One region of the Agrobacterium burrii genome, then DNA from elsewhere that is predicted to be linked to it. Evidence: predicted binding sites of a transcription regulator. Region 1 holds the regulator's gene; the other holds the start of a gene.
What was found. Region 1 encodes LexA, which represses DNA repair genes until DNA is damaged. Its sites were predicted from a motif close to TGTTCNNNNTGTGTTCNG; they were not measured.

Region 1 (7,086 bases):
GCTCCGCCGTTCTGGCAATGCGCTGCCGCTCCAGCCGCTCCGTCGCCTGCAGGCCGAAGTCGCCATGGATGGAATGATAGCCGAAATAAGAGAGAAAAGCGATCGTGATGGCCGGAACGATCAATCGGCCGAATCGTCTCTTTTTATGATGTCTGGTCCACATGCCGGAGAGAAGCCTTAAAACGCACAGTGTGAGTCTCGAGACTAAAGCGGATTGTTTAACTATCCGTTGACCTTAAATCGCGATCGGCAAAGGGGCATGAAAAAGCCCGCCGGAAGGCGGGCTGGATTTGCCGGGAGACATATCCCCCTCACAGTCATCCTCGCCCTTGAGGCGAGGATCCACAAGCGGGATTGTGGATGGATCCTCGGGTCAAGCCCGAGGAGGACGTCTCATGCATTGATATGCATCTGGCCAACCATGGCACGCCAGACAGCGGGCCATGTCGCCAAACCCCAGCGTGAATTATCCGCGCAGGATCGAACGGCCGGCGTAAGCAGCCTGCGGACCGAGCATCTCTTCGATGCGGATCAGCTGGTTGTACTTTGCGAGCCGGTCGGAACGGGCAAGCGAGCCGGTCTTGATCTGACCGCAGTTCGTCGCGACAGCGAGATCGGCGATGGTGGAATCTTCCGTTTCGCCAGAGCGGTGCGACATGACGGCGGTGTAGCCGGCCTTGTGCGCGGTTTCCACCGCATCCAGCGTCTCGGAGAGCGAACCGATCTGGTTGACCTTGACGAGGATGGAGTTTGCAACGCCCATCTTGATGCCGTCACGCAGACGCGCAGAGTTGGTGACGAACAGATCGTCGCCAACGAGCTGGCACTTGTTGCCGACGAGATCGGTCAGCGTCTTCCAGCCTTCCCAGTCGTCTTCGGCCATGCCGTCTTCAACCGAGATGATCGGGTATTTGTTGACAAGCTCGGCCAGATATTCAGCCATTGCGCCCGGCTCCAGCGTGCGGCCTTCGCCTTCGAGAACGTATTTGCCGTCCTTGAAGAATTCGGTCGATGCGCAGTCGAGGCCGACATACATGTCTTCGCCCGGACGGTAACCGGCCTTTTCAATCGACTTCATGATGAAATCGAGCGCAGCCGGCGCGCTTTCCAGACCCGGTGCAAAACCGCCCTCATCGCCGACATTGGTGTTGTGGCCCTGTGCGGACAGTTCTTTTTTCAGCGTATGGAACACTTCAGAACCCATGCGCACGGCTTCGCGGATGTTTTCCGCGCCGACCGGCAGGATCATGAATTCCTGGAAATCGATCGGGTTGTCGGCATGTGCGCCGCCATTGATGATGTTCATCATCGGAACCGGCAGCAGATGCGCGTTCGGGCCACCGACATAACGGTAAAGCGGCAGGCCGGAAGCTTCGGCCGCAGCCTTGGCGATGGCGAGCGACACGCCGAGGATGGCGTTGGCGCCGAGGCGCGACTTGTTCGGCGTACCGTCAAGCGCGATCATCATCTGGTCGATCTGGATCTGGTTTTCGGCATCGAAACCGCCGATGGCGTCGAAGATTTCCGTGTTGACGGCTTCGACCGCCTTTTCCACGCCCTTGCCGAGATAACGCTTGCCGCCATCGCGCAGCTCAACCGCTTCATGCGCGCCGGTGGAGGCGCCGGAAGGAACGGCCGCACGGCCCATGGAGCCGTCTTCGAGGTAAACATCGACTTCAACAGTCGGGTTGCCGCGGCTGTCGAGGATTTCGCGCGCGATGATATCGGTAATGGCAGTCATGGTCTCTCCCTTGGGAATGGAACAGATATTTTCCGTCGCCTGTCTTAGACGATGACGAAGAAATTACAATGACGGCGGGCGGCAGAAACGGAGCGCCCGCCATTTAAAATCGATTGGCACAAACCGCGCCAGCCCCTTAGGCTTTGGTGATCGCGTCGAAGGCCAGAAGCTTTTCCAGCAGTTTCGGCATGTCCTTCAGGTGCACCATGTTGGGGCCGTCGGATGGTGCATTGTCCGGGTCCTCATGGGTCTCGATGAAGAGGCCGGCGACACCGACAGCGACCGCCGCACGCGAAAGCGTCTCGACGAACTCGCGCTGACCGCCCGTCGAACCGCCCTGCCCGCCCGGCTGCTGCACCGAATGGGTGGCGTCGAAGACGACAGGCGCGCCGAGCGACGCCATGATCGGCAGCGAGCGCATGTCGGAGACCAGCGTGTTGTAACCGAAGGACGCACCGCGCTCGCATAAGAGCACATTCGGGTTGCCGCTCTCATTGAGCTTGGCCAGCACGTTCTTCATGTCCCAGGGCGCCAGGAACTGGCCCTTCTTGACGTTGATGACACGGCCGGTTTTGGCGGCGGCAACGAGAAGATCGGTCTGGCGGCTGAGAAAAGCCGGGATCTGCAGCACATCCACCACTTCGGAGACGACGGCGCATTGTTCCTCGGTGTGAATATCGGTCAGAACAGGAAAGCCGAATTCCTTCTTGAGATCGGCGAAAACGTGCATCGCGTTGTCAAGGCCTATGCCGCGCTTGCCGGAAAGCGAGGTGCGGTTCGCCTTGTCGAAAGAGGATTTGTAAACGAGGCCTATTCCAAGCTTGTCGCAAAGCTCCTTCAGCACGCCCGCAATCATGAAGGCATGTTCGCGGCTCTCCATCTGGCAGGGGCCGGCAATCAGCGAAAAACGCTCGGTATTGGAAAAGGAAACCTTGCTGGCGCCATCGCCGGCGGTGACTTTGAGATTGTTCGTAACGCTCATCATTTTTCCTCGAAGGCGAAGGCAACGCCCTGACCGGGTGCTGCGGGCACCACCAGCCGGCCGCCCGTTTCTGCGCAGGACACGCCATTAGCAGCAAGTGCTGCTTCTGTCACGGCAAGATCGCGAACGGAAAAGACGATGCCTGCGCCGCGCAATCCATCGCCGCCCTCTTCGGGAGCATTAAAGGCATGTCTGCCAAAGACTGGATTTTGCGTCAATCTTATGCGGGCATTGCCGGTTGCGAAAACCACATCACCATCCGGGGACACTTTGCCATCACAGCCAAAAACAGTTTCGATCAGCCGCACCGCATTCACATCACCACCGGCAAACAGGACGATCTCGCTGAGGCCGGAAACGCCATTGGCATGGCTCTCCAGCACTGAACGGTCGCCCGGCAGGGCCTGCAACCGCTGGCAACTGAACAGGAAGAAATCCGCAGCGGAACCACTGGCTGCAAAAGCCAGCCGGAAGGCCGCTTCGCTCTGCGAACCATCAGGCATTTTGACCGGCCGCGAAAATTCAAAGACATTTCCGGCCGAAATGCCTGAGGCTACGAATCGGTCGTGATCGCCAGGAGCGTCCTGTGTTGCAGCGACCAGAGCGGAAAATCCCTCCCCTGCGACATGTTTCCGGAAGGCCTGATCCCGCCCGGTGAACACATTTCCCCGGTCAATCGAGGCATTATAGTTAGCCGGGTTAGCAATTGCGAGAGGTTCCAGATAGGTGCCGTCAGCGAAAAAAACGCAGGCATTCTGCGTGCCGAAAGGGTGGAGAGCCGCTGGTGCTACCGTAAACCCAAGGTTTCCAAGGCGATTAACGGCAATGCCAAGGACATCCACAGGCAGAACGAGATGGTCGACACGGTATGCTTTCGTCATTTTCCTGCTTCCTGCTCTCACATCCGGCATAGCGATGCCGGAACGGTCCGAAAGGCAGAAAAGCACAATTTCGTGCTTTCAGGCAAATCATCAAAACAACGGATAGCAGCTTCACGAAATTTTAGGGGATTGCGGAACACATATGGAACATATAGTGTTCGTTCTGTATTTGTTTCACGATCTCCACGACGATTCTCAAGGGTGTTTTCCTCATGCTCACGCGCAAACAGCAGGAATTGCTTCTCTTCATTCATGAACGAATGAAAGAGTCCGGCGTGCCGCCCTCCTTCGATGAAATGAAGGACGCACTCGATCTTGCTTCCAAATCCGGTATCCACCGGCTGATTACCGCCCTCGAAGAGCGCGGTTTTATTCGCCGGCTACCTAACAGGGCGCGGGCGCTTGAAGTCATCAAGCTTCCGGAGGCCTATACGCCGGGCGCGAGGCCGCAACGCGGCTTTTCGCCAAGCGTCATCGAAGGCAGCCTTGGCAAACCGAAGACGCCGGAACCCGCACCAGCGCCAAAGGCTCCGGCCAACGATCTCGGCGGGGCGGTCACCGTGCCGGTCATGGGCCGCATCGCCGCCGGCGTGCCGATTTCCGCCATCCAGAACAACACCCATGATGTTGCCGTGCCGGTGGACATGCTGGGTTCGGGCGAACATTACGCGCTCGAGGTCAAGGGCGATTCGATGATCGAGGCCGGTATTTTCGACGGCGATACTGTCATCATCCGCAACAGCAATACCGCCAATCCAGGCGATATCGTCGTAGCGCTGGTGGATGATGAGGAAGCGACGTTGAAACGCTTCCGCCGCAAGGGTGCTTCCATCGCGCTTGAAGCAGCCAACCCCGCTTATGAAACCCGCATCTTCGGGCCTGATCGGGTAAAAATTCAGGGCAAGCTGGTCGGGCTTATACGTCGTTACCATTGATCTGAATTCGCCGTCATCCTCTCGAAACAGGCATCGTCATGAGGCTAACCCTGTCGAAGATGACGGCAATTTCCTAATTCGGCAGACTATGTGAGTGTCGGGAAAGCTTATCCTTCCCGCAGACGGACGCAACCTGTCTGGTAGAGATCAGTTCCAGTCTCATATGGATATCCTTGTCGCGCTCTTCTCTCCGGCGTGTTGTCACCACTGCGTCATATACCGTGGGCTTTTGGTCGCGTGAGGTCGTTTACGCTTGAGGGATATGGCTGGCCTGGCGCTGCCGCCAAATGGTGACACGCGGTGCAAAGCCCCTGCCATTCATCAACGCGATTTATGGGTGTCATTGATTATTTTCGATATTCCATCATGCCCCGACAGGTATAGAAATGCGCGTCATATCCGGGAGATAAGCCATGTACGATCTTTATATCGCCAACAAGAACTACTCCTCATGGTCGCTGCGGCCGTGGGTGTTGATGCGCACGCTCGGTATCGCTTTTGATGAGAAACTTGTTCCGTTCGGCGAAGGCGTCGCCTTTTCCAGCTTTTCGCCAACCGGCAAGGTGCCGTGCCTTGTCGATGAGGGCGTGACGATATGGGAAACGCTGTCTATCGCTGAATATCTCGCCGAACGGCATCAGGGCGTCTGGGCGAGCGACAAGCAGGCACGTGCATGGTCGCGTTCGGCTGCGAGTGAAATGCATGCCGGCTTTTCCTCGCTGCGCAATCTTTATCCGATGTCAGTCGGTATTCGGGTCAAGCCGAAGGATGGCGATCTTGGACTTGCGGCAGACATAAAGCGCATCGATGTGCTCTGGAGCGAAGGTCTGACAAAATTCGGCGGCCCATATCTTGCCGGTCAGAAATTCACGGCGGTCGATGCTTTCTTCTGCCCGGTCGCGTTCCGTTTCCAGACCTATGGCGCTGAGCTCTCGACTGCGGCAAAAGCCTATTGCGATCGGCTGCTCGCCCTGCCCGCCATGCGTGAATGGTATGAAGCCGGATTGAAGGAGATCTGGCGCGACGCGGCGCATGAACAGGAAATCAGCGGCATTGGTGAATTGACTGCCGATCTGCGTGTGAAGGTCTGAGGATCCATGCTGGCGGCGTTTATTGCGACGCCAGCAACTGCCTGACCGGTTCCGGCACCTCATATTCGAAACGGTCGCTTTTCCAGTCGTAATAGCGGTGCTCGCTCCATGGCCTGTCCGCCCCGGCAATCGCCGCACGCAGCCGTCCCACGACCGCAGACTGATCGCTTCCGGCAAAGTTTATTTCCACTGAACCAATGCGCCGCAATATATCGCGGTTGAGCAGAAGCGCTCCTGAGCGGCATTGTGAAAACGAGGTCCTGCGGGAAACGACGACAATATCGGCGATGTCGCAGGCTTTTCCAGCAAACCGGCCGTCTTCCAGAACGACAATCCATTCACCACTGCCGGCGCGCGCCACGCACCATATGCCTTTGCTGCAGGTGAAGACGCCGGGTGCCGCATCTTTCAGCGCCGCCGTCATCTGCCGCGTCACCACCCTCATCTCTTCCGGCGTGAGCTTTGATTTTGTGGTCAGGCCTACACTGGTTACTGCGGCATTCGCTTTAAGAATGACCGGCGGCACGGGCTGTTCCGGCAGCAGCAGCGCCCTTTGCCACTGGCCGTATACAAAGCCCTGCGGTCGCGTTTTTGTCGTATAGGCCTTGCCGTCTTCCAGCAACGCCACCAGTTCCCCCTCCTCGTGAATGAGCAGATCCGGGACATCGCGATAGGCCGTGGCCGCCGACAGGCCGAAAGCGAAGACAAGAAGCGGAATACCTAGCAGCGCAAGTCGGCTGCGCAGTAAGGTCAGCAGCAGGAAGCCGGCCGAGCCGAGACCGATAAACCACTCATGCGGCCGCCCCGTTGCAGCGCTGCCGCCCCAGGACGCCACTTCATTGGCGACTTCGATGACGAGCGCCATGCCATAACCCATAACCTTCAGGAACGGCGCATCGAGCCCGAACGGCATCAGCAGCATGGCGAGCAGGCCGAAGGGCATGACGATCAGCGACATTAGCGGCATGGCGGCGAGATTGGCGAAAAGTCCATAGGTGGTGACACGATGGAAATGCTCGGCCGAATAGATCGCCGTCGAAAGGCCGCCAATCAGCGATGTGGTGATGACGCCGCCAATGACGGCGCCCGCCGTTTGAAACACCGTGATCCATGCCGGTTTGCGGCCGATGAAAAGGCGCTCGCGATCGTTGTGCCGGCGGCTCCACCAGGCATAGGTGGATACGAGCGCGATGGTCGCGGCGAACGACATCTGGAAGCTCGGCCCCATAATTTCCGAGGGCGAAAAGACAAGAATGACCAGAGCCGAAAGAGCAACATTCCTGAGGCTGAGTGACGGCTGATCAAAAAGAATCGCGATCAACATCACCGACATCATCAGCCAGGCGCGCTCGGCGGAGACAGCGAAACCGGAAATCAGATAATAGGCGAGCGTCATCAGGAGGGCTGCGAAAGCCGAAATCTTCTTGACGGGCCAGCGCTGCGCAAAGGCGGGAAA
Region 2 (7,086 bases), on a different contig from region 1:
GGTGGCCTGCACCGTTGCCGACCATTATCTGAGGGACCGCGGCCAGACCGGCCGGTTGAAGTGAGGGGATATCGCCATGGCCTATGATCAGAAACGTGTTGTCGATGCCATTCGCGCTTTCGAAGCCGGTGAAATCGTTGTCGTGACCGATGATGACGACCGCGAGAACGAAGGCGATCTGATCATTTCGGCGGTTCACTGCACGCCGGAAAAAATGGCGCTGATCGTGCGCCATACCTCCGGCATCGTCTGCGCCCCCATGCCGCGCGAGGAAGCCAAGCGGCTGAACCTCAACGCCATGGTGGCGGAAAACGACAGCGCGCATACGACGGCCTTCACCGTCAGCGTCGATTTCAAGCACGGCACCACGACGGGCATTTCCGCCGACGACCGCACTTTGACGGTGCGCAACCTTGCAAACCCCAATGTTGGCGCTTCCGATTTCACACGGCCGGGCCATATCTTCCCGCTGATTTCCCGCGAGGGCGGCGTCTTGATGCGCTCCGGCCATACCGAAGCGGCGGTCGATCTCTGCCGGCTCGCCGGCCTGCCGCCCATCGGCGTCATCAGCGAGCTGGTGAATGATGATGGCAGCGTAATGCGCGGCCCGCAGGTTCTGGATTTCGCCGACAGGCACGGCATGAAACATGTGTCGGTCGCCGATCTCATCGCCTATCGCCAGCGCAAGGAAACGCTGGTGGAGATGGAATCCTCCTTCACCATCGAAACACCCTTCGGGCCGGCCAAGGCGCAGACCTATTCCCTGCCCTGGGATCCGATGCAGCATATGGCGGTGATTTTCGGCGACATCAGGGACGGCGTCGACATTCCCGTCCGTCTTCACCCGGAAAACGTCGCAGACGACGTGTTCGGCGACCGCCAGCCAGTGCGGCATTATATGCAGAAGATCGCCGAGGAAGGCCGCGGCGTCATCGTCTATCTGCGCGAAGGCTCCGTCGGTGTCGGCCAGGTGGCCGGGCGGCGCAAGGCGCGTGACCCGGACGAAGCACATGCCCAGGCCCGGTCGCGCGAGAATGAATGGCTGGAAATTGGCCTCGGCGCGCAGATTCTGAAAGACCTCGGCATCAGCTCCATCAAGCTGCTGACCACCCGTGAACGCCATTATGTCGGGCTTGAAGGCTTCGGCATCCAGATTTCGGCGACGGATATCTGCTGATTTTTGGGGTTTGCCTTGGTTTTCCAGGGCAATTGTGACGCGAGTGGGTGCATCCTCGCCTTCTCCCCGCCGGGGAGAAGGTCGCGGCAGCGGGTTGAGGGGGCCACGTTGTCGATATACGGAGAGCTTGCCCCCTCATCCGACCCTTCGGGCCACCTTCTCCCCGGCGGCGAGAAGAAATAGGCGGCAACGCCGTGCTACCTCAGAGGCGAAAACGGCGTCGCGCGGGGATGTCAGCCTCACAGTGTCGCGAGCGAAAAACCTCAGTTTTCCTCCCGCCAGCCGTCCAGATAATTCACACTCTCGACCCCCGTAAACCGGGCAAGCCGCGCCAGTTCCGCGTCGAGCTTCTCCAGCCGACCGGCCGAGGCGCGCACGCGCGGTTCCAGCCAGAGACGACGAACATCCAGCGTACCACGCTTGCGATCCGCCTTCATGTCGATGCGACCGATCACGCGGTCGCCCTCCAGAAGCGGGAAGACATAATAGCCATATTGCCGCTTCGGCTCCGGCACGAAGACCTCGATGCGGTAATAGAAGCCGAACAGCCGCTCCGTGCGGTTGCGGTCACGCAACAGCGGATCGAAGGGGCTGAGGACGCGGACGCGGGATGAGGGTTCCGGCACGTCGGTCAGGTCGGCGGTGAAATCGGCAAAGGCGTAGGACGGGCGGGCAGTGTCGCCGCCGCTTGCAAGAAGCGAGACCTCGCAGAGTTCGTCGCGGTGGCTTTTGACCCAATCCCTCGCCTCCTGTGGGTTGACGAGATCAAAAAAAGCGGCGATTTCGCCGTGGGTGGCGAAACCCAGCCGCTTCAGCGCCTGCCGGCAGGCCCAGTCGACGAATTCCGCATGCTCCACTTCGCTTTCGTGATGCTCGCCGGGAATGACCCGTTCGGCCAGATCATAGACCTTCTGGAAATTCACGCGGCCGGCAATCGCGAGCTTGCCGGTGTGCCAGAGATATTCGAGCGCGGTCTTGGACGGATGCCAGTTCCACCAGCCCCCGGACTGGTGCCCCTCTTCCTTCAGCTCCCGCGCCAGAACCGGACCTGTCGCGGCAATGCGCTCCAGCGTTTCACCGAAAGCGGCATCGAAGCCCTCGCCATGCCATTTGCGCCAGCGCTCCTGAATGATCGGTTCACGACGGCGGAAGCGGTGCTTCCAATAGGGATAAAATTCCGTCGGCACGATGGAAGCGTCATGCGTCCAGTGCTCGAAAAGCGCGCGGTCCTTTTCCAGCAGCGTGGTCAGATGGTCGCGCCGGTAGGTCTGGTTGCGGGAGAAGATAATCTGGTGATGGGCGCGCTCTACCGTGCCGATGCTGTCCACCTGCACAAAACCGAGTTCGGTTATGAGTTGCAGCAGGTCGCTCTTGGAAAGCGCCTTGCCGGGCGGCGAGGAAAGCCCCTGCCGCGCCAGAAAAATTCGTCTTGCCGCTTCGTTTGAAACCTTGATCACCATGGCGCAGAAGGTATGACGGCTTTTTCAGGATTGCAATGTTCTTTTTTTGTTCCTTGTTTCACTTCTGTTGATGACAGGGTATAGAACCGGAAAACGAGCGCGAGGATGTAAGCTTGGAAATCCGTTTCGACGCCGCCGGGGTCGCTTTCGAGGGCCGGCAGGCTCTGCAGCCCCTGTCTCTGACATTGACGGAACGGCGCATCGGCGTGATCGGCCTCAACGGCTCGGGAAAGACCACCTTTGCGCGGCTGATCAACGGGCTGAACAAGCCGAGCGAGGGCAAGGTCAATGTCAACGGTCTCGACACCGTGACGGATGCCAAGGCGGTCTTGCAGACAGTTGGTTTCATCTTCCAGAATCCGCAGAACCAGATCATCCTGCCGATCGTGCGCGACGATGTCGCCTTCGGGCTGAAACGGCTCGGTCTCGGCAAGGCGGAAACCGACGCCAAGGTCAAAGCCATTCTTGCCCGGCTAGGCATTTCCCATCTTGAAGAGAGACGCGCGCATGAGCTTTCCGGCGGGGAGCTGCAGCTTGCGGCGCTGGCCGCGCTTCTGGTTACCGAACCGGACATCCTTATTCTCGACGAGCCGACCAACCAGCTTGATCTCAAAAACCGGGCTGTCGTGGAAAAGACCATGGCGACGCTGTCGCAGTCACTCATCGTCATCACCCATGATCTGCCGCTGCTTGAAGGCTTCGACCGTGTGCTGGTTTTCCACGGCGGCGCGCTGATTGCGGACGCAGCGCCAGAAGAGGCAGTGTCGCAATATCTCGCGGCGGTGGCGCGATGAAATCGCTGCACGTTGAAGGCACGGGCTGGCTCTACCGCGTCTCGCCGCGCCTCAAGCTCCTGACGCTCATGGTCTTCAGCATCGCGCTGTTCCTTACCCGCGATCTGTTGTTGCTGGGATGCGCCGTGACTTTGGCGGCCGTCATCTTGCGCGAGACGCGGTTGCCCTTGCGAGAGATCGGCCTGCGGCTGCGGCCGGTGATGCTGACCATTTTCCTCGTCGCAGCCTTCAGCTACCTGCTGCTTCCGGCCCATGATGCGAGTGTCAACCTTTTGCGGCTGACAGCGCTGGCGCTGCTCGCCACCGCCGTCACCATCACCGTCAGCATTTCGCAGTTCATGGACGAGATCACGCTTGCCGCCGCACCTCTGGAACGGCTCGGGCTGGTCAAGGCTGCCGATATCGGGCTTGCGGTCGGGCTCGTCGTGCGGTTCGTGCCTGAGATCGTCAACCGGTATCATGCGGTGCGCGATGCCCACCGCGCGCGCGGCCTGCCCGTGCGCATGGCCACCATCATCGTGCCACTCGTCATTATGACGTTGAAGGATGCCGACGCCATTGCCGACGCCATTGACGCGCGCGGTTTCAGAGGCCAAAGCTTGGCACCAGATAACCATCCGGAGTTTTGAGTGCCATGACGACCCGCGACCTTGTGCTGATTTCGCTGTTTTCCGCTATCATCATCGCACTCGGGCTTTTGCCGCCGATCACGCTCGGTTTCATCCCCGTGCCGATCACCGCGCAGTCGCTCGGCGTCATGCTGGCCGGCGTCGTGCTGGGTGCGAAGCGCGGCATGCTCGCGGTGCTGCTGACGATCCTGATTGCCGCCATCGGCCTGCCGGTCCTCTCGGGCGGACGCGGTGGTCTTTCGATTTTCACCACGCCGACGACGGGCTTCCTGATCGGCTGGATCGCAGCTGTCTTCGTCACCGGCACGCTCTCGGAAAAACTCGTCAATCGCAGCCAATCCGCTCTGGCGCAGGGCGTTGGTTTCTTCGTCGCCAGCCTCATCGGCGGCGTGGTCGTGCTTTATGCTTTCGGCATCACCTATCTGGCGCTGGTTGTCGGGCTCGGTTTCGAAAAGGCCTTTATGGGTTCGCTCGCCTTCATTCCCGGCGATGCGCTGAAGGCCGTGCTTGCCGCACTGGCCGGCCGTGCCGTGATGGCGGGTTATCCGCTTCTGCCGCAGCGCGCCTGAACAGACTTTCTTCAGGAGGAAAAGCATGGCGACGCGTTTATACGAACACCCGATCTTCCTCGAGCATATCACGCCCGAAGGTCACCCGGAGCGGCCGGACCGCCTGCGGTCGCTGAACATCGCGCTCGAACATCCGAATTTCGAGCGGCTGGAACGGAAAGAAGCGCCGCAGGCCAATGAGGATGCGGTGCTGCTGGCGCATCCGGAAGAGCATCTGCTTGCCGTCATGCGCCAGATCCCGCAAGAGGATGGCGAGATCAACCGTATCGAGGCCGACACTTACGTCTCGCCGAAAAGCCTGCAGGCGGCGCTGACCGGCATCGGTGCGGCAATGGCTGCGGTGGACGACGTGTTTACCGGTGCTGCCGATAATGTCTTCGTCGCTGCCCGCCCGCCGGGCCACCATGCGGAAACCGCCAAGGCCATGGGTTTCTGTCTTTTCAACAATGTGGCAATCGCCGCCCGCCATGCTCAGAGAAAACATGGAGCGGAGCGCATCGCCATCATCGACTGGGACGTGCATCACGGCAACGGCACGCAGGACATCTTCTGGAACGATACTTCCGTGCTGTTCTGTTCCACCCACCAGATGCCGCTTTACCCGTGGAGCGGCGACAAGAACGAAACCGGCGTCAAGAACAACGTCGTCAACGCCCCGCTTTCGCCCAATACCGGCAGCGACCATTTTCGTGAGGCCTTCAAATCCCGCGTGCTGCCGGCAATTGCCGATTTTTCGCCTGATCTCATCCTCATCTCCGCCGGGTTCGACGCGCATCACCGCGATCCGCTGGCACAGATCAATCTGGTCGGCGAAGATTTCGACTGGGCGACGGGCCGGCTTCTGGAAATGGCCGACAAATACGCATCGAACCGGGTCGTCAGCCTGCTTGAAGGTGGTTATGATCTGGAAGGGCTGGCGGAATCGGCAGCCATGCATATTTTGAGAATGATGAAGGGTTGAACATGACGGAAAATGCCAACACAGCCGATGTCAGCGGTTATTCCTTCGAAAAGGCCGTCGCCGAGCTGGAAAGCATTGTCGCACGCCTGGAACGCGGAGACGTTGCGCTGGACGAATCAATTGCCATCTATGAGCGCGGCGAAGCCCTGAAGAAGCACTGCGAGACGCTGTTGAACGCCGCCGAAAAGCGAATCGAAAAAATCCGTCTCGACCGGGCCGGAAAACCGCAGGGCGTGGAGCCGCTCGACGGGGAATGATTGCGTTTAGCGGGAGCGTTTGGACGTGATTCGATAGAGTAGTCACCTCCCGCTTCAAACACTCGACGTCATCCTCGGGCTTGTCCCGAGGATCCACAACGCATTGATTTTTCGAACGTGTTTAGATCCTCGGGACAAGCCCGAGGATGACGGAGGAGAGGTTTGAAACCCTCTGTCAGCAGTGACCGCATGGAGTTGGCCTTCTCACAATTCCGTGTTTCAACGGTTCGATAACACTGCGTTCGATATCGCCGTGCTCCCCCTCACCCTCGGTTATGCTAAACTCCACGCAGACGATACGAGGAGCTTGCAATGTCCTTCTTTCCCGGCAACGATCCCGATGCGGGTGATGCCTTTGCCTGCGACGCCATCGAAAACCTCATCATCCCGCGTACCAGCGACATCGGCGGTTTTGCCGTGCGGCGGGCGCTGCCGACGCGGCAGCGGCGGCTTGTGGGGCCGTTCATCTTTTTCGACCGTATGGGACCGGCGATCCTGAAGGCGGGTGAGGCGCTCGACGTCAAACCGCATCCGCATATCGGGCTTTCCACCGTTACCTATCTGTTCGACGGCGAAATCAAGCACCGAGACAGTCTCGGCACCGAACTCGTCATTCGCCCCGGCGATATCAACCTGATGACGGCCGGGCGTGGTATCGTGCATTCGGAACGCACGCCGGAAAATCTGCGTGGCCATCCGCTTTCCATGTCCGGCCTGCAGACCTGGCTGGCGCTGCCCGACAACATGGAAGAAATCGCCCCCGCCTTTGCCCACACGGCGAAAGAAGACATGCCGCTGATCGACCTCAAGGGCGCGACCGGCCGGGTGGTGATCGGCGAATTCGAAGGCCTCACCTCCCCCGTTTCGGCCTTTACCGATACGCTTTATGTCGATCTTTCGCTGGAGCCGGGGGTAAAATTCCCCTTCTCCGCTGATCATGAGGAGCGGGCGATCTATATTCTGTCCGGTTCGCTGGATGTGGCGGGCGATATCTTTGCCGCCGACCAGCTGCTCGTCTTCCGGCCCGGCGATGACATCACGCTGCAGGCCGGCAGCAATGGCTGTCACATCATGATCTTCGGCGGGGCGGCACTTAATCAACGCCGCTACATCTGGTGGAACTTCGTTTCGTCATCAAAAGAACGCATAGAACAGGCCAAACAGGAGTGGAGAACCGGACGCTTCGACATCGTTCCCGGCGACGAAGAAGAGTTTGTCCCTTTGCCGGAAGGTTGAAAT

Region 2: a site for LexA is predicted at 2,674-2,691, ahead of JZX89_RS23865 (energy-coupling factor ABC transporter ATP-binding protein). Genes of this name have one in related genera too.

Annotation. Positions count from the first base shown of each region.
Region 1 covers NZ_JAFLNA010000001.1:426,101-433,186, reverse strand. Annotated here, with positions in the region: gene JZX89_RS02280 (FtsB family cell division protein) at 1-163, opposite strand, end outside; gene eno (phosphopyruvate hydratase) at 467-1,741, opposite strand; gene kdsA (3-deoxy-8-phosphooctulonate synthase) at 1,878-2,723, opposite strand; gene JZX89_RS02265 (VOC family protein) at 2,723-3,604, opposite strand; gene lexA (transcriptional repressor LexA) at 3,817-4,539, shown strand; gene JZX89_RS02255 (glutathione S-transferase family protein) at 4,953-5,630, shown strand; gene JZX89_RS02250 (ComEC/Rec2 family competence protein) at 5,650-7,086, opposite strand, start outside.
Region 2 covers NZ_JAFLNA010000016.1:10,172-17,257, reverse strand. Annotated here, with positions in the region: gene aroC (chorismate synthase) at 1-64, shown strand, start outside; gene ribB (3,4-dihydroxy-2-butanone-4-phosphate synthase) at 77-1,177, shown strand; gene JZX89_RS23870 (winged helix-turn-helix domain-containing protein) at 1,441-2,637, opposite strand; gene JZX89_RS23865 (energy-coupling factor ABC transporter ATP-binding protein) at 2,751-3,431, shown strand; gene JZX89_RS23860 (CbiQ family ECF transporter T component) at 3,428-4,060, shown strand; gene JZX89_RS23855 (biotin transporter BioY) at 4,066-4,629, shown strand; gene JZX89_RS23850 (histone deacetylase family protein) at 4,655-5,590, shown strand; gene JZX89_RS23845 (exodeoxyribonuclease VII small subunit) at 5,593-5,847, shown strand; gene JZX89_RS23840 (pirin family protein) at 6,160-7,083, shown strand.